Regions from separate parts of the Streptomyces sp. NPDC058279 genome, predicted to be linked through region 2. Evidence: predicted binding sites of a transcription regulator. Region 2 holds the regulator's gene; the other holds the start of a gene.

Region 1 (7,344 bases), on a different contig from region 2:
GCCCGTCCGCGTCGGCCCGGACCTCGGACAGTTGTCGGTCGGTACCCGCGACGCGTTGTTGCACGACCGTCTTGGCGCCCGTGGGGCGGCCCTTGGCGGCGTACTCGACCACGGCGTCGCGCTCGTCGCCGAGGAGGTGGGCCAGGGTGAGGCTGCCCTGGGCCTGCTCGGCGAGGGTGACCAGCCGCTGGGAGTCGTTCAGTTCCCTGGTTGCGGAGACGACGGCGGGAGCGCCTGCCGCGAGGACGGTGAGGCCGGCGACGGCCACGCCGACCACCAGCCTGCTGCGCACGCGGACGCGACGTCCTGCGGGGGCGGGTCCGTCTGCGCTGGCGGTGCCGTTCTTCCGAGACCGCTTCTTCTGCACCGGTGCTCGCAATCCTGTACGTGTGCTCGTGCTCGTCTACTCGTGTGGCCGAGGTAACGGCCGGTCAACAAGTAAACGCTCCCTGCCCCCTCGTACCGCCTCAGACCTTCGCAGTGCGATGGGAACAGAGCCGCACATCGCCCACCCCGCCACTCGAAGGAGTGAACATCACGGAGGAGGGGGCGGCCAACTCGGCCGGCGCGTGCCAGGTGTCGTTCGTGGACGGGCGGTTGAAAGTTCGCGGGACGCTTTGGCAAGATGCCCCGCCCTTCCGGCCCCGGGGGTCGCGCGCGGGGGCGTCCCACCCCTCCCGATTTGGTACGGACCTTCCCTGAACCGGGGTCCGCCCAACGGCCGTGGGGCGGGGCAGAATGTCCGCATGCGCATCGACTTGGCCTCGGTGGCCGGCAGCCCGGAACGTCCCAACGAGGACTGGGTCTCGGTGGCGACACCCGCGTTGGGCGGCGGAGTTGTGGTGGTTCTCGACGGAGTCACCCCACCGCGCGGCGACGACGGGTGCGTGCACGGGGTGCCGTGGTTCACGGCCCGGCTCGGCGGCCGATTGACCGAACTGTCCGGCTCGCGGCGGGACATGCCGCTGGAGCGGATTCTCGCGGAGGCCATCGGGGCGACCGCCGCGGCGCACGGCGACGGCTGTGACCTTTCTCACGTGCGGACCCCGCAGGCGACGGTGGTGCTGGTCCGTTGGGACGAGACGCACGTGGAGCATCTGGTGCTGTCGGACTCGGTCCTGCTCCTCCAGGCGCCCGGCGGTGAGGTCACGGCCGTACGGGACGACCGGCTGGACCTGGTCCCGCGGGAGGCGTTGCGCTCGGTGGCCGCGGCGGACGCGCTGCGCAACGCCGAGGGCGGTTTCTTCACGGCGGCGGCGGACCCGGCGGTGGCGGTCCGGGCGGTGACCGGGCGCACGCCGAGGGCGCGGGTGCGGGCGGTGGCGGCGCTCACGGACGGGGCCGGCCGGTGGACGGACACGTTCCGGGAAGGCGACTGGGCCGACTGCATGACGGTGCTGCGCAAGGAGGGCGCCGAGGGCCTGATCGGCCGGGTCCGGGCGGTCGAGTCCGACCCGGCCCGCCCGTCGGCCCCCCACAAGCGCCACGACGACGCGTCGGCGGTGTACGCGGAGCTGTGAGGAGGACGGGCCCGGGCTGCTACTCGGCGCCCTGGTTGAGCTGGTGCAGCAGCCGGGCCAGTTCGGCGACCTCGCCGCGGTCCCAGTCGGCGAGCGTGCGCATGTACTGCTCGCGGCGGGCGCCGCGGACCCGCAGGAACCGGGCCCGGCCCTCCTCGGTGAGCCCGACGAGGAAGGCCCGGCCGTCGGCGGGGTCCGGCTCCCGGGCCACCAGGCCGAGGAGCTCCAGGGCGCGCAGCTGGCGGCTCATGGTGGCCTTGCCGACGCCGAAGTAGGCGGCGAGCTCGGTGGCCCGCTGGCGACCGGCGGCCTCCAGCCGGACGAGGAGCCCGTACGCGGCCGGCTCCAGTTCGGGGTGGAGGGCGCGGGCCATCTCGCCGGACGAGGCGCGGGCGCGCCGGAGGAAGACGGACAGCTCCCGCTCCAGGGCAAGGAACTCCTGGTCTTCTCTCCCGTGCACGTCCGGCTCCCGTCGCTGATGTTCTCCCGCTGCCTCCCCCAGTATTTCGCAGCGGGCCCGCCGATCCAGCCCCGTGGGGGTGTCGTCGGCCCGCCCGGCGCAGCCCGGCGGGGGTGTGGTCGGCCCGCCGGTGTTCGCGGCGCCGGGGTGTCGTCGGCCCCGCCGGTGTTCGCGACGCCGGGGTGTGGGGCCGAGCCCCACGGCCGCCGGGCGGAGCCGGGTACCCCCGGCCCCGCCCACGAGGCGCCCTGCACCCGCCGGCCAGGCGCTACGCGGCAGCCGTCACGGCCGCCACCTCCGCCTCCGCGAGGGCCAGCTCCAGCACCTGGCGCACATCCGTCACCGGGTGCACCTCCAGTCCCTCCAACACCTCCGCCGGCACATCGTCCAGATCCGCCTCGTTCCGCTTCGGGATGATCACCGTGGTCAGCCCGGCCCGGTGCGCGGCGAGCAGCTTCTGCTTGACCCCGCCGATCGGCAGCACCCGCCCGGTCAGCGAGACCTCGCCGGTCATGGCCACGTCGGTCCGCACCTGTCGGCCCGACAGCAGCGAGGCCAGCGCGGTCGTCATCGTGATGCCCGCGCTCGGGCCGTCCTTCGGCACCGCTCCGGCCGGGAAGTGGATGTGCACGCCCCGGTCCTTCAGGTCGGCGACCGGAAGCTCCAGCTCGGCGCCGTGCGAGCGCAGGAAGCTGAGCGCGATCTGCGCCGATTCCTTCATCACGTCACCCAGCTGCCCCGTCAGCGTCAGCCCGGCCGCCCCGGTCTCGGGGTCGGCCAGCGACGCCTCCACGAACAGCACGTCGCCGCCCGCTCCCGTCACGGCGAGGCCGGTGGCCACGCCCGGCACGGCGGTGCGCCGCTCGGCCGGGTCCTGCGCGGACTCCGGGACGTGGTGCGGCCGCCCGATGAGCGCCCGCAGGTCGTCGGCGCCGATGGTGAAGGGCAGGTCCCGCTCGCCCAGCTCGTGCTGCGAGGCGACCTTGCGCAGCAGCCGCGCCAGCGACCGCTCCAGGGTGCGCACGCCCGCTTCCCGGGTGTACTCCCCGGCCAGCTTGCGCAGCGCGTCCTCCGCCAGGACCACCTCGTCGGCGGCGAGGCCGGCCCGTTCCAGTTGGCGGGGCAGCAGGTGGTCGCGGGCGATGACGATCTTCTCGTCCTCGGTGTAGCCGTCGAGCCGGACGAGTTCCATCCGGTCGGCGAGCGCCTCGGGGATGGCTTCGAGCACGTTGGCGGTGGCCAGGAACACCACGTCGCTCAGGTCCAGCTCCACCTCCAGGTAGTGGTCCCGGAAGGTGTGGTTCTGCGCCGGGTCCAGCACTTCCAGCAGCGCCGCCGCCGGGTCCCCGCGGAAGTCGGAGCCGACCTTGTCGATCTCGTCGAGGAGCACGACCGGGTTCATCGACCCGGCCTCCTTGATGGCCCGCACGATGCGGCCGGGCAGCGCCCCGACGTACGTCCGCCGGTGGCCGCGGATCTCGGCCTCGTCCCGTACGCCGCCCAGGGCGACCCGGACGAACTTGCGGCCCATGGCGTGCGCGACCGACTCCCCGAGGGAGGTCTTCCCGACGCCGGGCGGCCCGACCAGGGCCAGTACGGCGCCGCCGCGGCGACCGCCGATGACGCCCATGCCGCGCTCGGAGCGCCGCTTGCGCACGGCGAGGTACTCGGTGATCCGGTCCTTCACGTCGCTGAGCCCGGCGTGTTCGGCGTCGAGCACGGCGCGCGCGCCGCGGATGTCGTACTCGTCCTCGGTGCGCTCGTTCCAGGGCAGTTCCAGCACGGTGTCGAGCCAGGTGCGGATCCAGGACCCCTCGGGGGACTGGTCGCTGGCGCGCTCCAGCTTCTCGACCTCCTTGAGCGCGGCCTCCCGTACCTTCTCGGGCAGGTCGGCGCCCTCGACGCGGGTCCGGTAGTCGTCGGACTCCTCGCCTTCCTTCTCGCCGTTCAGTTCGCGCAGTTCCTTGCGGACCGCCTCCAGCTGGCGGCGGAGCAGGAACTCGCGCTGCTGCTTGTCGACGCCGTCCTGGACGTCCTTGGCGATGGACTCGGCGACGTCCTGTTCGGCGAGGTGGTCGCGGAGCGCCTTGATCGCGAGCTTGAGGCGGGCGACGGGGTCGGTGGTCTCCAGCAGTTCCACCTTCTGGGCCACCGTGAGGAACGGCGAGTACCCGGAGTTGTCGGCGAGGGCCGAGACCCCTTCGATCTGCTGGACCCGGTCCACGACCTGCCAGGCCCCGCGCTTCTTGAGCCAGCTGGTGGCGAGGGCCTTGTACTCCTTGACGAGTTCGGTGACGGCCCCGGGCAGCGGGTCGGGCACCTGTTCGTCGACGGTCTCGCCCTCGACCCAGAGCGCCGCCCCGGGTCCGGTGGTGCCGGCGCCGATCCGGACGCGGCCGCGACCGCGGATCAGCGCCCCGGGATCACCGTCGGAGAGCCGTCCCACCTGCTCGACGGTCCCGAGCACCCCGATCCCGGCGTACTTCCCGTCGACCCGCGGTACGAGCAGCACCCGCGGCTTCCCGCTGCCCGCGGCGGCCTGCGCGGCCTCCACGGCGCCGCGCACCTCGGCGTCGGACAGGTCCAGCGGTACCACCATTCCGGGCAGCACGACCTCGTCATCGAGCGGCAGCACGGGCAGAGTGAGCGTAACGGACGTCGAAGCCATGATCTTCCCTCCGGCAGTGAAGTTGAGCTATGCCGACTCAATGTCCCGGAGCCCCCCGATGTTCCCCAACCTGAGTTCGCCCGGGGCGAACACGCTCGGCGCGAACGCGTGCTCGGGCGAATCGACGCCGGGCGTCAGCCGGCCGAGAGGTGGAGATCGCCCGAGGTGGTGCGCACCGAGAGGCTCGCCGGGGCGGCCGGGTCGGCGGGGAGGCCGATGTCACGCGAGCCGGATGCGGTGGAGGCGGCGATCCGGTAGGCCGCCGGGGGCACCCGCAGCGTCAGGTCGCCCGAGCCGGTGTCGGTGGTGACCGAGGCCGGGGGCGTGCTGAAGACCAGGCGGGCGTCGCCCGAGTCGGAGTGGACGTCGGCGCGCGGGCCGGACAGTCCGGCGGCCCGGATGTCGCCCGAGGAGGTACGGATCGTCAGCGGGCCCGCGATGCGTTCGGCCGTGACGTCCCCCGAGGAGGAACGGAGGTCGGCGGCGGCGACGCCGGTGACCCTGAGGCGACCGCTGTCGGTCCGCAGCTTCACCGTCGCCGAGGCGGGCACCTCCAGCCGGTAGTCGACGTAGCAGGTGTCCGAGCAGCCGTCGGTGAAGCTGAGGAGACCCCCCGTGACCCGTTGCCCGGGCTCGGGCCGGGTGCCACCGCGGTAGTGCACCGTGCGGTGGACGGTGACGCCCGGGCCGCTGCCCGGGGTGACCTCGACCGAGCCGTGCCGCCCGTCCGCCACCTCGACGGAGTGGACGACCTCGGTCACGGTGGCGTCGTCGGTCGCCGTCTTCTGCCCACCCTCGGCGAGCCGGCCGAGGGAACAGCCGCTGAGGAGCAGTCCCGCGGTGACGGCGAGGGCGGGTACGGCGAGGAGGACGGGCCGGTGGGAAGTCATGTGCGGAAGTCTGTCGGGCTCCGGCCCCAGCCACGAGGGGGTCGCTACCCGGGCGCGGGCGGGGGTTAACCCCCCGTCACCGCCGGCCGGTCCGGGGTCCCGGGCAGGCCCCACTCGCTCCACGAGCCGTCGTAGACGGCCGTCTGCCGGTAGCCGGCCAGTTCGGCGCCCAGCGCGAGGACGCAGGCCGTCACCCCGGAGCCACAGCTGAGGTAGAGCCGCTCCCGCTCGCCCGCCGACGCCCGGAACGCCTCCCGGAGTTCGCCCGGCGGTCGCATCAGGCCGCCCGGTGCCCGGAGTTCCGTAAAAGGGAGGTTGACGGCGCCCGGCATGTGGCCGCCGCGCAGCCCCGGGCGGGGCTCGGGTGCGGTGCCCGCGAACCGCTCCCGGCTGCGGGCGTCGAGCACCGCGGCGCCCGGATCGGTCAGGGCCGCGGCCACCGTGTCGGCGTCGACCAGCAGTCCCGGGCGCGGTCGGGCGGTGAAGGAGCCGCGCGGGCCGTCGTACGCCGGGCCGGTGTTCTCCAGCGGCAGCCCGGCGGCCTGCCACGCGGGGAGCCCGCCGTCCAGGACGGCGGCCCGGTCGAAGCCCATCGCGCGCAGCATCCACCAGGCGCGGGCGCTGGAGTGGATCCCGGCGCCGTCGTACACGACGACCGTGTCGCCCTCCCCCAGCCCGAGGTCGCGCATCGCCTCCTCGAACCGCGCCGGCGTGGGCATGGTGTGCGGGAGGGGAGAGCCGTGGTCGGACAGCGCACCGTCGAGGTCGAAGGGACGGGCGCCGGGAATCCGCCGGTCCGCGCCGCGCCACGCGCCGACGGAGGCGTCGAACAGCACCAGGTCCGGTTCGAGCAGGCGGACGGCGAGCCGCTCGGCCCCGATCAGGGGTCCGAAGGGGTTCTCGGGCTCCATCGTGAAAATCCTCCGGTGTGTCGGTCCGCCCATCCAACCACCGTGCCCAGGCGGCGCCTTCAGCCGCAGTCGGCGTCGGTCCGGCCGTACACGGCGACGCGCGCCCCGCGCACCCCGGTGACCGAGCACAGCCGGAACCCCGCCGCCAGCGCCTCCCGCTTCGCCGCCTCCGCGGGGTACGGGTCGAGCGGCTGGCCCGGCGGGTCGAGCAGCGCCACCACCCGCGCCGCCCCGGCCAGCCGCGCCCGTATCCCCGCGGCGGGCAGCTCGGTCCCCCACAGGCTGTGGGAGGCCGTGGGGGTCCGGGCCAGGGCCAGGTCGCGCAGGGGCGCGTAGGTCCCGGGCGAGGACAGCAGCCACTCGCGCCGGCGCGCCGGCATGAACAGCACGGCGTCCCCCGGCCGGGCCCGCTCCCGGACGGCGGCGGCCACCGCCAACACGTCGTCCTTGCGGCTCTCGGGGGTCCGCAGCCGGCCCGACCAGCCTCCCCACGCCACCAGCAGCACGGCGGCCAGTACCGAGGCCCACACCGCGCGGGCCCCGATCGGGCGCGCCCGCACCGGGCGCGCCCACACGCCGTCGGCCGGCGCCAGGCGCAGCCCGATCAGCAGCGCGAGCCCGGCGAGGGCGTAGAGCACGTACCGGTCCACGTACCAGGGGTGGACCAGCGAGACCGTCATCAGCAGTCCCGGCGGCAGCAGCGCGAGCGGCACGGCGACCCGCAGGGCCCGGCGCTCCTCGCGAAGGCCCCGGGCCAAGAGCAGCACGGCGACGACGAGCACCCCGTACGCCGTCCAGTCCTGCCAGCTCGGCCGCCCGAGCCAGCCGAGCTGCTGCCGGGCCTGGCGGGCGCTGAGGACGGCCAGCGGCAGCAGGGCGGCGACGACGGCCGCGG
Region 2 (7,344 bases):
TCGATCTCCATGCGGAGCCGCGAGGCGGCCTCGTCCACCAGGTCGATGGCCTTGTCCGGGAGGAACCGGGAGGTGATGTAGCGGTCCGAGAGGGTGGCCGCGGCGACGAGGGCGCTGTCGTTGATGACGACCTTGTGGTGGGCCTCGTAGCGGCCCTTGAGGCCGCGCAGGATGGCGATGGTGTCCTCGACGGTCGGCTCCGCCACCAGCACCTGCTGGAAGCGGCGCTCCAGCGCCGGGTCCTTCTCGATCCGCTCGCGGTACTCGTCGAGCGTGGTCGCGCCGACCATGCGCAGTTCGCCGCGGGCGAGCATGGGCTTGAGCATGTTGCCCGCGTCCATGGCCGAATCCCCGCCGGCGCCCGCGCCGACGACCGTGTGCAGCTCGTCGATGAAGGTGATGATCTGACCGTCACTGGACTTGATCTCGGCGAGGACGGTCTTGAGCCGTTCCTCGAACTCGCCGCGGTACTTCGCGCCCGCGACCATCGCGCCGAGGTCGAGGGCGACGAGCCGCTTGTTCTTCAGGGACTCGGGTACGTCGCCCTTGACGATGCGCTGGGCGAGGCCCTCGACCACGGCCGTCTTGCCGACGCCGGGTTCGCCGATGAGCACCGGGTTGTTCTTCGTGCGGCGGGAGAGCACCTGGACGACGCGGCGGATCTCGTGGTCGCGGCCGATGACGGGGTCGAGCTTGCCCTCGCGGGCGGCCGCCGTGAAGTCGGTGCCGAACTTCTCCAGGGCCTTGTACTGGCCCTCGGGGTCGGGAGTGGTCACCCGCCGCCCTCCTCGTGCGTTCTCGAAGGCGTCCAGCAGCTCGCGCGCCGTCGCCCCCTGGGCGGTCAGGACCTCGCCGGCCGCGCCGCCCTTGGCGGCGAGGGCGATGAGGAGGTGTTCGGTGGAGAGGTACTCGTCGCCGAGCCTGCCCGCCTCGGCGTCGGCCTCGGCGAGTACGGCGAGCAGCTCACGCGTGGGCTGCGGGGGCGCGACGGTGGAGCCCGTGACGCTGGGCAGGGCGGCCAGCAGCCGTTCGGCGCCGGTGCGCACGGCGGCCTGGTCGGCCCCGGCCGCGGCGAGCAGGTCGATGAGGTTGTCGTTGTCCTCACCGGCGAGCAGGGCCAGCAGCAGGTGCGCGGGGGTCAGGTCCGGGTGGCCGTCCTTCACGGCCCTGGTGGTGGCCGCGTTCAGCGCGTCCCGGCTCTTGTTCGTCAGCTCGGCGTCCACCGCCGCTCTCCTCTCCGTGGTCAGGTTCGGATCGTCATGTCCCACATGACATCCGGTGTGACAGGTATAGCGTGCACAAAGTTGAGTCTATTCCACTCAAGGTGGTTTTCAAGGGCCGACCGACCGAGGCCCGGCCCGGCCCCGAACGTACGCTTCGCCCATGGCCCACGACGTACTCCACCCGACGCCCGAATACCTCGCCTTCTGGCGGGAACGGCACGTCTGCACCCTCACCACGCACCGCCCGGACGGCAGCCCGCACGTGGTGCCGGTGGGCGTGACGTACGACCCCGAGGCGGGACTGGCCCGGGTGATCAGCAACAAGCACAGCAAGAAGGTCCGCAACGTCCTGGCGGCGCCCGACGGCGTCGCACGGGTCGCGGTGTGCCAGATGGAGGGCCGGCGCTGGGCCACCCTGGAGGGGCGCGCCACGATCCGCACGGACGAGGCGTCGGTGGCCGACGCGGTGGAGCGCTACGCGCGGCGGTACGGGCGGACGCCCTCGCCCAACCCGGACCGGGTCGTCCTGGAGATCACCCTGGACCGGGCGATGGGCCGCGCCTGACGCGCCACCGCGCACGCGGGCCGGCGACGACGGCCGGGCCGGCGACGGCCGGGCCGCCCGCGCGCCCGGACATCACAACGGCGCCATCGTGGTCAGGTCCACGATGGCGCCGTTGTGTGGGGGTAGCACCTGAGCGATGTGCAACGAGGGGGAATCGCTTCAGGCACTTCGGGGGGTGGCGGCGGTGATCTCAGGCTCGAACAGCTGGTGGTCCCGCTGGTCGAGGTTGACGAAGACCATTCCGTACCGCACCTCACAGCGGACGGGCTGCGGTGCGCCCCGGGGGCGGCGCAGACAGCGGTAGGCCCGGACGTCTTCGTCCTCTTCTCGTACGACGACGATCGGCTGGCCGAACAGGGTGACCATCAGCGAATCGCCGGCGTGGGGGATGGCCGTGGCGAGATCGATGAACTGCCACCCCGACCGGTACGCCGAAGCCATCTCGCGTCGGAAGTCCCGGTCGTCGGGGGTCACTGGGAGACCTGCGCAGGCGCGCTGTTCCAGCCTAGGTCCAGGGGAGCCGTGTTCCAGCCGAGATCGTGCTTGCCTACCGACTCGACGGGCGTACCGGCACTGGCCTGAACGCTTCCCGCGTCCCCGTTGACGGCGACGACTGCCCCGAAGACCGCAACGGCGGAGAAAACAACGGCAAGCGCCGAGCGAAGCATTCTCTTATACATGGTCGGCTTCGTCCTCACTTGATGGAATCCTCTCCCCCGCAGTGACAGACGATGGCTTATTCAGGCACGTCAGTGCCACAGGGACGATGCATCATGTTCTTACATGTTCAGGACCCTGGGGGGTGGAGATTTGGCAAGAAGCGAGGCAAACCCGACACATCCCCACCCCGTCACGGAGATGTGCGCCGAAGGAGCACGGCTGTACGCGGCTGCCCTGAGCGCCGGCCGCGTCGCCCGCGGCGAGGTGCGGAACGCCCCCTGCCTGCTCGAATTCGCTCTGCTGCGGCCCGACCCGGATGACGCGAACCAGCTCCGCGCGGTTCCCCCGTCCGTCGCGCTCGCCCAACGGCTGCACCCCATCGAACGCGAGATCCAGGACCGCAGACGCACTGCTGTAGATCTCACCGATGCATTCGAGCCGTTCCTCGCCATCAGCGCCCAGAGCCCCGCCAACACCCACGCCATCACCGTGTTGGAGGGAATCGACCAGATCAACGCCGCCCTCGACCTCGCCACCGCCGAGTGCCACACCGAGGCCCTGACCGTCCAGCCGGGCGGCGCCCGGCCCACGTTCATCCTCAGCGAGGCTTTGGAGCGCGCCGCGCCGCTCATCGACCGCGGGGTGAGCATCCGTACGCTCTACCAGCACACCGTGCGGCACAGCCAGGGCACGCTCGCCTACGTGGACCGCGTCTCCACGGGCAAGGTGGAGATCCGCACGCTGGAGGAGCTCATCGAGCGGCTCATGATCTTCGACCGCACGGTGGCGTTCATCCCCGCGAGCGACGACCGCCGGGTGGCGCTGGAGCTGCGCCACCCCGGGCTCGTCGACTACCTCATCAAGGTCTTCGAACAACTCTGGCGCCGGGCCGTCCCCTTGGGCGACGAGGTGCCCTACACGCACACCCCGGACGGCATCTCCGGCGTGCAGCGCTCCATCGCCCAACTGCTCATCGAGGGGCATGTGGACGAGGCGATCGCGCGCCGGCTGGGGATGAACGTACGCACCTGCCGCGCGCACATCGCGAAGCTGGCGACCGTGCTGGGCAGTGGCAGCCGGGCGCAACTCGGCTTCCTCATCGCGCAGTCGGGCATCCTGCACAGCGCGGCACCGCCGCTGTCGCCCGCGCGTCCGACGCCGTGACGCGCGGGACCCCGCCCGGTCGCCCCGGCGGGGTCCACACGTCATGCCGCGATCGGTTTCCCGGTCAGTCCTTCGCGCGCTTGGGGCGCCACACGACCAGCGCGCTGCCCGGCTGCGGCGGCTGGTACGGGACCAGGTCCCGCCGGTACGAGGCGTGCACCTGCGCCTCCCGCGCCCGCAGGGTGGCGGCGGCCCCGTCCACAGCCGTGGACAGTTCGGCCACGCGCTGCTGCAAGGCCGCGACCTGGTTCTCCAGCTCGATGATCCGTTTGATCCCCGCGAGGTTGATGCCCTCGTCCTGGGACAGCGCCTGCACCGTACGGAGCAGCTCGATGTCTCTGGCCGAATATCGACGCCCGCGCCCGGCCGTCCGGTCGGGTGAGACCAGGCCGAGACGGTCGTACTGACGCAGGGTCTGCGGATGCAGACCCGAGAGCTGGGCGGCCACCGAGATCACGTAGACCGGTGTCTCATCGGTCAGTTGGTACGGGTTCTTGCGGCGGCCGTCCATCTCATGCTCCCTTCGCGGACTCGAACAGGGCGGCGCGCGGGTCCTCGGACCCGGTCGCGTCGCGGTACGTCTCCAGCGCCTCGCGGGCCTTGTCGGACAGCTCCGCCGGGACGGCCACCTCGACCGTCACCAGCAGATCACCGCGGGTGCCGTCCTTGCGGACCGCGCCCTTGCCCCGGGCACGCATCGTACGGCCGCCCGGCGTGCCCGGCGGCAGTTTCAGGGTGACCGAAGGACCGTTCAACGTCGGCACCTTGATCTCGGCGCCGAGGGCCGCCTCCGCGAACGTCACCGGGACGGTCACCGTCAGGTTGTCGTCCTTGCGACCGAACACGGGGTGGCTGCCGACGTGGACGACCACGTACAGGTCACCGGCGGGACCGCCGCGCTCGCCCGGGGCGCCCTTGCCGCGCAGCCGGATCCGCTGGCCGTCGGAGACGCCCGCCGGGATCCGGACCTGCATGGTGCGGGAACTACGGGCCCGGCCGCTGCCCTTGCAGACGTCACACGGGGTCTCGGCGATCAGGCCGCGACCCTTGCAGTCCGCGCAGGGGTCGGTCAGCGAGAAGCCGCCGCCGCTGCCCCGCGAGACCTGGCCGGTACCGACACAGGTCGGGCACACCCGAGGGGTGCCGTTCTTGTCGCCGGTGCCCGAACATGCCTTGCAGGGGGCCTGCGAGGACATCCGGAGCGGGACCGTGGCCCCGTCCACCGCCTCCGTGAAGGAGAGGGTGACCTCCGACTCGATGTCCTGGCCGCGGCGGGGCTGGGTGCGGGTGCCCGCACCGGGGCCCGCGCCGCCGCGGTTGAACAGGCCGCCGAAGACGTCCCCGAGGCCGCCGCCGAAGCCGCCGCCCGCGCCGCCGCCCGGCTGGGCGCCGCCGAAGAGGTCACCGAGGTCGAAGTTGAACGAGCCGCCGGCGCCGCCCGGACCGGGGCGGAAGCCCCCGTTGCCGAACAGGGCGCGGGCGTCGTCGTACTCCTTGCGCTTCTTGGCGTCCCCGAGGATGTCGTTCGCCTCGGAGATCTCCTTGAAGCGCTCCTCGGCCGAGGCGTCGCCCTTGTTGGCGTCCGGGTGGAACTCGCGGGCGAGCTTCCGGTACGCCTTCTTGATCTCGGCCTCGGTGGCGTCCTTGGGGACACCGAGGACCTTGTAGTAGTCCTTCTCGACGAAGTCCTTCGTGCTCATCCTCGGTGGCCCTCCTCTCGTGCACCTACAGGTTCGACGTCAGCCCTTGTCCGGGGCATCCGTGTCCTTGTCAGACGGCGTGTCGCCGTCCGCGGACTCGGCCTTCGCGGCGGGGGCCGCGCCCGGCTGGGGCTCGGCCACCGCGACCCGAGCGGGACGGATGGTGCGCTCGCCGATCCGGTAGCCCGGCTGCAGGATCGCGACGCAGGTCGTCTCGGTGACGTCCGGCGCGTACGAGTGCATCAGGGCCTCGTGGACCGTCGGGTCGAAGGGCTCGCCCTCCTTGCCGAACTGCTGCAGCCCCATCTTGGCGGCGGCCGTCTCCAGCGATTCGGCCACCGACTTGAAGCCGCCGACCAGTTCGCCGTGCTCCCGCGCCCGGCCGATGTCGTCCAGCGTCGGGAGCAGTTCCGTCAGCAGGGACGCGACCGCGATCTCCTTGACGGCGATCCGGTCCCGCTCCACCCGCCGGCGGTAGTTCTGGTACTCCGCCTGGAGCCGCTGGAGGTCCGCGGTGCGCTCGCCGAGCGCGGTACGGGCCTGGTCCAGCTGCGCCACGAGGGCCGTCTCCTTGCCGAGGGCCTCGGCTGCTGCGTCCCCGGCCGGGGCCGCCTCGTCCTCCTTGGAGGAGTCGACGGCCTTCGGCTCGGCTGCCGCGTCGTCCGCGCCGGCGCCGGTGGGGACTTCAGGCTTCTCGTCGAAACCCGGCGTCTCCTCCGACATCAGGCAGCGCCACCCTTCGGCTTCTCGTCGTCCACGATCTCGGCGTCGACCACGTCGTCGTCGGCCTTGGCCTGGCCGGCGTCGGCCGCGCCGCCGGCGGCCTGGGCCGCCTGCGCGTCCGCGTAGATCGCCTGGCCGAGCTTCTGGCTGACCGCCGCGACCTTCTCCGTGGCGGTACGGATCTCGGACGTGTCCTCGCCCTTGAGCTTCTCCTTCAGCTCGGCGACGGCCGCCTCGACCTCGGACTTGACGTCACCCGGGACCTTGTCCTCGTTGTCCTTGACGAACTTCTCCGTCTGGTACACGAGCTGCTCGGCCTGGTTGCGCGTCTCCGCGGCCTCCTTGCGGCGCAGGTCCTCGTCCGCGTACTGCTCCGCCTCCTGGCGCATGCGGTCGACCTCGTCCTTGCCGAGCGAAGAGCCGCCGGTGACGGTCATCTTCTGCTCCTTGCCCGTGCCGAGGTCCTTCGCCGTCACGTGCATGATGCCGTTGGCGTCGATGTCGAAGGAGACCTCGATCTGCGGGACACCGCGCGGGGCCGGCGGCAGACCGGTCAGCTCGAACATGCCGAGCTTCTTGTTGTACGCCGCGATCTCGCGCTCGCCCTGGTAGACCTGGATCTGCACCGACGGCTGATTGTCCTCGGCCGTCGTGAAGATCTCCGACCGCTTGGTCGGGATGGTCGTGTTGCGCTCGATCAGCTTGGTCATGATGCCGCCCTTGGTCTCGATGCCGAGGGACAGCGGGGTCACGTCGAGGAGCAGGACGTCCTTGACCTCACCCTTGAGCACACCGGCCTGGAGGGTGGCGCCGATGGCGACGACCTCGTCCGGGTTGACGCCCTTGTTGGCGTCCTGACCGCCGGTGAGCTCCTTCACGAGCTCGGCGACGGCCGGCATGCGGGTGGAGCCGCCGACCAGGACCACGTGGTCGATCTCGGACAGCTGGATGCCGGCGTCCTTGATGACGTTGTGGAACGGGGTCTTGCAGCGGTCGAGCAGGTCCGCGGTCAGCTGCTGGAACTGGGCACGGGTGAGCTTCTCGTCCAGGTGCAGCGGGCCCTCGGCGGAAGCCGTGATGTAGGGCAGGTTGATCGAGGTCTCCGTGGAGGAGGACAGCTCGATCTTCGCCTTCTCGGCGGCCTCGCGCAGCCGCTGGAGCGCCATCTTGTCCTTGGACAGGTCGACGCCGTGGCCGTTGGCGAACTGCTTCACGAGGTAGTCGACGACGCGCTGGTCCCAGTCGTCGCCACCGAGGTGGTTGTCACCGTTGGTGGCCTTGACCTCGACGACGCCGTCACCGATCTCCA

What was found. Region 2 encodes HspR, which represses chaperone genes until heat shock. Its sites were predicted from a motif close to TTGAGNNNNNNNNNCTCAA; they were not measured.
Region 1: the regulator HspR is predicted to act here: its motif matches at 4,671-4,689, upstream of lon (endopeptidase La).

What each region holds. Positions count from the first base shown of each region.
Region 1 covers NZ_JBHVYA010000009.1:240,748-248,091, forward strand. Annotated here, with positions in the region: gene ACFVXJ_RS19580 (nitrate- and nitrite sensing domain-containing protein) at 1-292, opposite strand, end outside; gene ACFVXJ_RS19585 (hypothetical protein) at 747-1,520, shown strand; gene ACFVXJ_RS19590 (MarR family winged helix-turn-helix transcriptional regulator) at 1,540-1,980, opposite strand; gene lon (endopeptidase La) at 2,249-4,648, opposite strand; gene ACFVXJ_RS19600 (DUF4097 domain-containing protein) at 4,783-5,538, opposite strand; gene ACFVXJ_RS19605 (sulfurtransferase) at 5,604-6,449, opposite strand; gene ACFVXJ_RS19610 (hypothetical protein) at 6,509-7,344, opposite strand, start outside.
Region 2 covers NZ_JBHVYA010000004.1:112,786-120,129, forward strand. Annotated here, with positions in the region: gene clpB (ATP-dependent chaperone ClpB) at 1-1,223, opposite strand, end outside; gene ACFVXJ_RS10245 (pyridoxamine 5'-phosphate oxidase family protein) at 1,384-1,788, shown strand; gene ACFVXJ_RS10250 ((2Fe-2S)-binding protein) at 1,948-2,229, opposite strand; gene ACFVXJ_RS10255 (helix-turn-helix transcriptional regulator) at 2,572-3,612, shown strand; gene ACFVXJ_RS10260 (heat shock protein transcriptional repressor HspR) at 3,677-4,123, opposite strand; gene dnaJ (molecular chaperone DnaJ) at 4,125-5,312, opposite strand; gene grpE (nucleotide exchange factor GrpE) at 5,352-6,035, opposite strand; gene dnaK (molecular chaperone DnaK) at 6,035-7,344, opposite strand, start outside.